Regions from separate parts of the Companilactobacillus halodurans genome, predicted to be linked through region 1. Evidence: predicted binding sites of a transcription regulator. Region 1 holds the regulator's gene; each other region holds the start of a gene.
What was found. The regulator LexA, encoded in region 1, represses DNA repair genes until DNA is damaged. The targets are predictions, from matches to a motif close to CNAACANNTGTTNG.
Positions count from the first base shown of each region.

Region 2: a site for LexA is predicted at 1,256-1,269, ahead of xerS (tyrosine recombinase XerS). Genes of this name have one in related genera too.
Region 3: a site for LexA is predicted at 2,044-2,057, ahead of FHL05_RS05465 (ATP-dependent DNA helicase). Genes of this name have one in related genera too.

Region 1 covers NZ_VDFO01000008.1:14,682-17,958, forward strand. The annotation lists gene purE (5-(carboxyamino)imidazole ribonucleotide mutase) at 1-480, opposite strand, end outside; gene purK (5-(carboxyamino)imidazole ribonucleotide synthase) at 1-5, opposite strand, end outside; gene FHL05_RS02940 (YneF family protein) at 774-995, opposite strand; gene FHL05_RS02945 (DUF896 domain-containing protein) at 1,058-1,300, opposite strand; gene lexA (transcriptional repressor LexA) at 1,395-2,018, shown strand; gene FHL05_RS02955 (3-phosphoglycerate dehydrogenase family protein) at 2,072-3,241, opposite strand; gene serC (3-phosphoserine/phosphohydroxythreonine transaminase) at 3,241-3,277, opposite strand, start outside.
Region 2 covers NZ_VDFO01000052.1:9,207-12,483, reverse strand. The annotation lists gene xerS (tyrosine recombinase XerS) at 179-1,243, opposite strand; gene FHL05_RS11385 (metallophosphoesterase family protein) at 2,001-2,864, opposite strand; gene recQ (DNA helicase RecQ) at 3,126-3,277, opposite strand, start outside.
Region 3 covers NZ_VDFO01000016.1:29,491-32,767, reverse strand. The annotation lists gene FHL05_RS05480 (SDR family NAD(P)-dependent oxidoreductase) at 1-772, shown strand, start outside; gene FHL05_RS05475 (MerR family transcriptional regulator) at 790-1,296, shown strand; gene FHL05_RS05470 (TetR/AcrR family transcriptional regulator) at 1,404-1,955, opposite strand; gene FHL05_RS05465 (ATP-dependent DNA helicase) at 2,091-3,277, shown strand, end outside.

The DNA.
Region 1 (3,277 bases):
GTCAAGATTTTTCCCACTTTCCAGTGACTTATCGTGCATTTGTTGCTGATAATCAACTAAGGATTTTTGATAAGCTTCATTTTTCAAAGCACAAATTTTTGTAGCAAGAATCGCGGCATTCTTCGCCCCTGCCTCACCAATCGAAACTGTTGCTACTGGAACTCCAGCTGGCATTTGAACAATTGATAATAATGAATCCATTCCTTTTAAATATTTAGAAGGAACCGGAACTCCAATTACAGGTAAGACTGTCGAAGAAGCAATCATCCCCGGCAAATGCGCTGCCCCACCAGCACCAGCAATAATTACCTGGAAATCATCCACAGCTTTTTTTGCAAAATCTAACATTTCTTGAGGCATTCGATGTGCTGAAATAACTTTGGTTTGGTGACTTACACCCAACTCATCCAAGACATCGATCGTGTTTTGCATAACTTTTAAATCAGAAATCGAGCCCATTACGATTGCGACATCACTCATTAAAAATTCCACCTTTCTTGCTTTGGTATTCAAAGTTTACCAAGATATGCGTTAGGTTTCAACGGTAAATACGAATTTTATACTTTTATTTTTAATAATTATTCGTACTTATCGGTTTCATTTGTAATTTAATTTAAATAATACAGTTTAAAGTTCGGAATTAATTAATGATTTAATATAAAGATATTCTCCTGATTTATGCAAAAAAAAAAAGGACTTAAAAATCGTTATACGATTTTTAAGTCCTTTTCAATTTAAGAAAATAATCAAAAACTATTATCCTAAATAATATCTTACTTGTTCTTCTTTTGTGAATTCTTCATGGTACTCATCAATTGATTAAGTTTCTTCTGTGATGGTTTTTGTCCCATTTGAGCCATCATTTGCTTAATCATATCCGCACTGATTGGTGGGTTATCTTGGAAGTATTTCTTCATGTACCATCTGGCAGCGAAGAAACCACCAACTAAACCAACCAATAGAGCTAAAATACCAACGACTATAGTTGTTCCCATTTATGTTTCACCCTTTCCATACATCTATTAATATTACAAAAAAAACTCCCTAATTGAAAGCCTTAATCGTCACGTAATCCCTTTTTGCGTTGAATTTCGCGAACTTTTTCCGGAGTAACTTCTTCCCCCTCTTTATTATAAACTCTCAACATTTCTAATCGAGACTTAAAACTTGCACGGAAATTCTTGAGGTATTCCTTACGCAATTGAGCTTGTTGGTCCTCTTCTTCTTTAGTAATAGTACCAGCTTTAGCCTTGTGAGCTAGTTCGTTAATCTTCTTTAACAACTCATCTTGTTCGTTCATAACTTTGTCTCTCCTCATTACATCGAACACTTGTTTGAACTTGTATTCAAATTTTGATACAATCTATTTAAGATATTAACAATGAGGTGTTCTAATGTCAAAAGCTGAAGGCTCTAAACAGTCAAAAATTTTACAATGCATTTATGATTATTTAGATGAACATGGATATCCGCCAACTGTAAGAGAGATTTGCGAAGCCGTAGATTTATCTTCAACATCAACGGTTCATGGTCACCTATCTCGTCTTGAAAAAAAAGGATTCATTCAACGTGACCCTACCAAGCCTCGAGCAATCGAGTTAACTGGTGCCGGTCTAAACTCTATTGGAATCAAGTCAAAACAAATCCCTATCTTGGGTGCTGTTGCCGCTGGTCAACCAATTACCGCTGAAAGAAACCCTGACGGTTATTTCCCAATTCCACCTGACTTGAATCGTGATTCTGGCGAATTGTTCATGCTTGAGATTCACGGTGAAAGTATGATCAATGCTGGAATTTACGATGGCGATCACGTCATCGTCCATGAGCAAAATTTTGCCAATAACGGCGAAATCATTATTGCAATGACTGAAGACATCGAAGCAACATGTAAGAGATTTTATCAAGAACACGGTCATTATCGCCTTCAACCAGAAAATGATACCATGGATCCAATCATTTTGGATAATGTTGAAATTCTCGGCAAAGTTGTTGGCTTATACCGTTCACAAATTTTTTAAAACTATCAAAAGATTGCTGATTGAAAAGTTAGCAATCTTTTTTTTCGTATTTTTTACTGATGCTTAATTATACGAACACGATAAACTTCTGTAACCGACTCTAAAGCATTTTTCAATTCGTCGATATCATTTGTTTTTAAATTGTCAACATCAACAATCGTATAAGCAATTTCTCCTTTTGCTGCATTACTCATATTCTCTATATTGATTTTTTTATTGGCGATTTGGGTACTGATCTGACCAACCATATTAGGAATATTTTGATGAATCACCGTAATTCTAAATTCTGTTTCAAATGGAACTTCAAGATTCGGCAAGTTGACGCAATGTTTAGTATCCCCTGATTCCAAATAATCCATTACCGTTTTTGCTCCTTGAGTGGCACCATTAGATTCAGCTTCAATTGTTGAACCTCCAATATGAGGCGTGATTGTAATCGAAGAATTTCCTGCAATCAAAGGTTCTCCAAAATCAGTACAGTAATGACTGATTTTTTGATGACGAAGTGCTTTTACAACTGCTTTATTATTAATTATCCCTAATCTTGAATAATTAAATAAAATGACATTTTCCTTCATTTCATCGATTTCTTTAGTCCCAATTAAATCGATTGTTGCATCATTTTTGGGTACGTGAACAGTCACAAAATCAGCATTTTGAACAGCTTTTTTTATCGAATCGACTCGCCTAACTTTATTATCAATTCGCCAGGCTCCATTAGTAGATAAATAAGGATCAAAACCAATGACCTTCATTCCTAATTGCATGGCTGCATTTGCCACCAATGATCCAACATGACCCAGACCAATCACAGCTAACTTTTTTGCAGCCAATTCACTGCCGTTGAATTTGGTCTTATCTTTTTCGGTTCTTTGTGAAATATCCGCTTGAGCATGGGCTATTGAATATTCATTTGCTGAAAAAAGATTTCTAGTGGTAGCAATCATCAAGGAAATCACCAATTCTTTAACTGCATTTGCATTGCTGCCTGGTGTATTAAAAACAGCTATTCCTTTTTTAGTTGCTTGTTTCAAAGGAACATTGTTAACTCCAGCACCAGCTCTAACAATGGCTTTTAAGTTCTGAGGCAAATTTTGATTCAATAAGTTAACCGAACGAATCAAATAAGCATCAGGATTATCTGTTTGATTGATTTGAAAATCATCTGTAAAAATTTCTAAACCACTTTTGGCAATCGCATTAAAAGTTTTAACTTGATACATTAGTGTTTCCCCCAATAATCTTTTTCAAATTTTCCT
Region 2 (3,277 bases), on a different contig from region 1:
CCATTTCTATTCTGCTTGATACTATTACGAGTAAAAACAACTAAATAAAAAGTATAATAATAACCTCAAATTGAGCTCTAATTGTTCAATTTGGGGTTATTTTAGAGTACTGGTTTATTTACATATTTTTTGCAAGTAACCAGCATAAGCAAGATAAAATTCAGTTGGTACTATTAAATTATAACTTTTTCAAGCCTTTACGTTGTTCTTCGTCAATCATATGCGTATATAAACTAGTTGCTCCTGTACTATTTTGTCCCAATTGTGTAGCAACTAATTGTTCATTTTTAGTGGCTAAATAGAGTTTTGAAGCTAATGTATGGCGCAATTTATGTGGCGTGATACGTACTTTAAAGGCTGCTGAATATTTAGCGACCATTTTTTCCATCGTGTTAGCTTGCATACGTGATGCTTTGCCTCGATAAACGGTTAAAAAGAGGGCACGTTCACCAGATGTTGGATGGTACAATTCTGTCCTTTTTGAAAAGTAGTTTTCAATATAAGGCAATGTCCAAGGTGCAATCTGGACGATATCTTTTTGACCACCTTTGCGAATAACGCCAATCGTACCTGTTTTTAAATTCAATTGTCGAACGTCAGCATTTGCTGCTTCAGAAACTCGTAAACCACTGCCTAATAGCAGAGCATTGATTGCTAAATCACGGATTTTATCACGTAAAAAGTAGCGTTTCTGCGTTGGTGTTAATTTTTCTTCATATTTTTCATTGATAAAGGCCAAGTATTTATGATCTGTGTCACCAAGCATCAATTTTGTTTTCAAATTTGCTGCTCTGGTAGCAAAGGTCTCATTAGTTCTTACTAAAGCAATCTTATGCATGACATTTCGATCAAAATAGGCTTCACCGTTTTCATCTTCGGTATCTTCTGTTAAATATTTAAAAAGTGACGAGAGGGCATTTAATGAACGATTAATGGTGGGGTGAGTACGACTTCCTCCAGAACCAGCTTCCTTAATTTGATTGAGGAGGGCAGATTTATATAATTCTACAGTCTCTTTTTTTAAATGCTCTAATAACGATAACGGAATGTCGGCTTGTCGGGGGACAGAAGTGATTCCTTCACTAATTAGCCAGTTGAAGAAACGACGAAACTCGGTTAAATATTGATATAAAGTTGCAGGTGAAAGAGGGACGGTTGATTTAGCTTGATAGTATTCTTTAACGAACCAGGGTGCTTGTGATAATTCATTTTCAATTAATTTTAAATAATGTTGCTTGTCCATAATCAAAATCTCCAAACGTACGTTCTTGTTAGTTAATATGATACCGAGATATAAATGTTCTTGCAACTGTTTATATTACTTTCTTTAAAATACTAGTTTTAATGAAAGTACTCATTAACAACTCAGTGAGGAGATACACCTTACCGTTTAAATCAACTAATCATATATTGCGTGTAAATCTATTTTTTAAAGTAAATGGTACAATTTGAGCATCATTTCAGTAAACTTCGTTAAAATATTGGTCAAATTGGCTTTAAATCAGCGTTTTTGGCTAATTGAAGGATTTTGAATCGTCAGCAAATAAACATAAATATTTAAAACAAATAAATCAATTCACTTAAAAAGTCTATAAATGCTGATTTAACAGTATTTATAGACTTTTAACAGACTTAATTATGAATAATATATGATTTAATTTAACTAAATAATTCAATTATAGCTATCTTAAATTCATTCTCCAAAGTTCATAACTTAGACGTTAATTCTATGGACGACTTCATTAAATAAATGGATAGTTCTTCGTCAAAATTAATCTGACAACGCCTAATTCTTGGAGACATTTCGATTGACGGTGTCTAAATTTTATTTGCTAACTTAAAAAGTCCCAATTAAATATTTAAGTCTTCATGTATAAGTCTTTATGTAATAGACATAATATATTTATTATAAATTAATGTAAATTCAGCGACAGGGTAATTTTTAACCTAGTTAAATCATTGATACTTATCTAAGGTTACATAATATGTATTATATGAAGTTAACTATTTTCTTTAGATTTAACCAGTTTCCTCAAATACTTCAAAACATCATCTTTATATGAGTATTTTTTTATTACCGAATTTAATGCATCATTGTTGTGCGTAAATGCTTTACCATCTGTAAAGATTTTTTTATACAAATCAAAAAATGGCAAATCATTTTCTTGAGCAAATTCTAATTCAGCATCTATTGAATAATTTACTTTACGAAAATCAATTCCACCATAACCAGTACTGTCCAAAGTTAAAATCGTGTACTGAGCGCGTCTGTCAGCACTGAATTTACTCCATGCTGTGTATGGTTGTCCAACTGAGCCTGGATTGATAACTAATTGATCTTTTCTGCTAGTTCTGAATACTTGATGATGTGTATGGCCATATATCGCAATATCATGATTTTTCTTAAATAAAAGTTGATCAAAGTTTTGCTGTTTCTCATATGGTAAAAGTTCATGACCAAAGTCTTTATCTGGATAATTATGTGATAACAAAATATTGAGATTATTCAGTGTAAATTCTTCAGAGATTGGCCATTGCTTCATTTGTCGCAAATACTTATTATCAATATGATTAAAAATGTATTTGAGCAATTCAACAATGTATGTGGTTTGTGGTTCATTAAAGTATTGTTTGCTGATAGCTAAGACATCTTCAAACAAAAAATCGTCCCAATTTCCGCGAATAAAATGAGTCGTATTGACTGAATTTAAGAGTTCAAGGATTGAATTGGTGCCAGGTCCTGGCATTAATAAATCGCCTAGAAACCAGTATTCGGTAACTTTTTGCTTTTTTGCATCCTTAATGACTTGGTCAAGGGCGTTATAGTTTCCATGAATGTCTGAAATTAGTGCTATTTTTTTCATTTTTTGCCCCTTTTTGTTTGGTTGTGTTTTTTTTGATAATGTTTTCGTAAAACATTTAATTTTATTTATTTTTTCAAATAAATAACTTATTGCATTTGATGACTATTGCTGATTTATCGACCTATCTTGTTTGAAATCATATTTTGGGGTTTTATTTTAATAGACGTATTCGTAAAGCATTTATTATATCCATCTTCCCAATAAAAAAAGCAGCATCGTTAAATTTATGTTTTCGATGCTCCTATTATTTTACGCTTCTTTTTAAGAATTCTGGCTAACCTTTTGGAATTCCTTAATTTCATTAATAAAGTCTGTCCCATATTGCTCTAATTTAACTTTCCCTACTCCACTGACAGCTAAGAACTCTTTTTCATCAGTTGGCAAACGAACTGACATATCCTTCAATGTTTTAT
Region 3 (3,277 bases), on a different contig from region 1:
AGTTGCACAACAGGATGATATTAATTTGGTTGCTAGTGCAAGAAAAATGCCAGATTTAGATTATTTAGATGAATATGATGAAAGCAAAATATTAAAAGTTATTTTAGATGTTACAGATAAAACAGCTATTAATAAGGCTGTTGACCAAATTAAAGATAAGTTTGGTCAAATCGATGTTTTAGTTAATAATGCTGGTTTAGGTTACTTTTCAACCATTGAAGAAAGCGATATGGATGAAGTTAAATACATGTTCGATGTCAATGTCTTTGGGTTAGCTAACGTGACTAAAGCAGTTTTGCCAATCATGCGTGCTCAGAAATCAGGTGTGATCGTTAACTTATCATCAGCACTTGCATTAACGACTATTCCAACAACTGGCTTTTACAGTGCTACTAAGTATGCCGTTGAAGGTTATGCTGATACTTTGCGCCAAGAAGTTAAAGACTTAGGCATTCAAGTCATGAACGTTGAACCAAGTGGTGCCAGAACTAATTGGTCTGGTAGATCTTCTGAAAAGACTGCAACTAAGATTAAGGATTATCAACAATTCAGCGATTCAATTACATCAGTGTCTGATTCAGTTACAGATGCACCTGGAGATCCAAAGTTGATTGCTAAAGTTATCTTTGACCAAGTCAGTCAAAATGAAGTTGTTCCTAAGCACTTGCCATTAGGTGAATTTGCCTATGAAGGTGGCTTGAGCAATTTATCGGGTATCATTGATGAGATGAAGAGTCGTAAGGATATTTCATTATCTACTGATGATAAATAATCATTTAGGAGATAGTAATGAGTTATAGTATTGGACAAGTTTCAAAAAAATTAGGCGTTACAATCGATACGATTCGTTATTACGATAAATCTGGGATTCTGCCATTTGTTAAACGAAATGATATTGGTCGGCGTGAATTTACTGATAATGACATTCATTTGATGAGAACAATTATTTGTTTAAAAAATGCTGGCGTTTCGGTGGCAGATATTTCTAAGTTTATTGATTTACGGTTATTAGGCGATAGTACTTTAGAGACTCGCTATCAATTATTGAAAGACCATGAAGTTGATTTGCAACGTCAAATTAATGATTTGGAAGATACGATGAGTTATTTGAAGTTCAAAGAATGGTATTACAAAACGGCAGTTGATGCTGGTACTGAGGAAATCCATTTTGTTCCTGGGACTAATGAGGTTGATCCAAAACTTGATCGATCTTACGCAGCTGAATTAAAGAAGCAAAATAAACTTGAAGCCTTAGATCGTTTTGAAAATGTGAAAGATTATCGTAATCGCCAATAAAACGGCGTTATGAAAAAAGAAAAGCTCTCTTAGTTGGAATAATCCAATTAAGAGAGCTTTTCTTGCCTAAAAAGTTTAATAACGATAATAATTTAGAATCAAAAGAACTATTGTGCATATCTTTGTAAAGCTTTTTGAAAATCACCTTGAACTAAAACACCGATTTGATCAACGATTTCTCTGGGATCGGCATTCATGTCATTTCTTATCCATTCATAAATGACAGCGATGAAGGATAGAGTATAAAAATGAGCAATAAAATCTTTGTATTTTTGTTTAACAACTAAGTTTTCTGCTAAATTTTCGACAATTTGAATAATATGATTGTAAATGACTTTATAAATATATTTCCCCATTAAATCACGATAAATAGATTTATAAACATTTTCCACAATAATTTGATTATCTCTTAATTTAATCATAATGTCGTAAAAAGCATCTTGCCAGTGTTCATAATCAGATGAACGTTGAAGAATTCTTTTTGCATTAGAACAGGCACTGTATTCAACAAGTTCGTAAATATCTGAAAAATAATTGTAAAAAGTCTGACGTGTTAAATCGCATTCTGAAACGATATCTTTTACTGTTACTTTGTCAATTTGCTTTTGTAATAAAACCTTGTTTAACGAATCAATAAGTACCTGTTTAGTTTTATGCATACGGTCATTTTCCCCCAAAATGTCATAAGTGAATATAATTATATAATTTTTTGTGTAAAAGCACAGATAAAATTTTCAAAGACAAACTCGAACACATGTTTTACAATGTTACTTAGTAATTTATGGAGGTAAGTCATGTCGGCCAAAATTGGAATTCGTCAGTTAGTTGAATTTGTGTTACGCAGCGGCGATTTGAACGAAACTAAGAATAGTCAAAATACCGCTTTAAATGGAGCACGGATTCATCGAAAGCTTCAGAAGTCACGTTCTAAAAATAGCGATTACGAAAGTGAAGTCTACTTAAAAACTGACGTTTCCATGAACGATACTGATTACATAATTTCTGGTCGAGCAGATGGAATAGAAGCAACCAAAGATAAATTGACGATTGAAGAAATTAAAACCTCCGACCAAGCGTTTGATGATTTAAGCGACAATACCTTGGAACTTTATTGGGGACAGGTCAAAGTTTATGGATACATCCTTTTACAAGAACATCCAGAATTTGACCATGTTACTTTGCGATTAACTTATTTTCAAGTTCGTAATCAAGAAATTACTAGCCAGGATCAAATTTTTGAGCGTACAGATTTAACAAAATTTTTCCAAAGTTTGATTGACGAATATGAATATTGGTTAGTTCTTCGAGCTAAATTACGCAAAACTAGAAACGATTCTATCAAAGAATTAAAGTTTCCTTTTCCAAAATTTAGAACTGGTCAACATGAACTAGCAGCAGCTGTTTATAAGACAATTTATTTAAAAAAGCGATTATTTGTTGAAGCACCGACTGGAACCGGAAAGACGATTTCAACTTTGTTTCCAGCCATCAAGGCAATGGGTGAAGAACGCGTTCAGCGATTATTTTATTTAACAGCTAAACAAAGTACGCGCCAAGTTGCTGAAGAATCAATTAAGTTGATGGCAAGTAAAGGTTTAAAACTAAAGAGCATTACTTTAACAGCTAAAGACAAGATTCGCTTTCCTGAAGAAGATGTGCCACCGGAAGAAAATCCTTATATGATTGGTTATTATGACCGCTTGAAACCGGCTTTAGCAGATATGTTAACTAATGTTGACGCCATTACGCGTGAGGTAATAGAAAAGTATGCACGTAAGCATACCGTTGATCCTTTTGAATTTTCGCTGGATGCCTCGCTTTTTTGCGATGTGATTATTTGCGATTACAATTATCTCTTTGATCCACTAGTTTATTTACAACGATTCTTCATTGAAAAAGATACCGACAATTTCTTTTTGATCGATGAAGTTCACAATTTGGTCAGTCGTTCGCGTGATATGTATTCTGCCGAAGTTTCCGA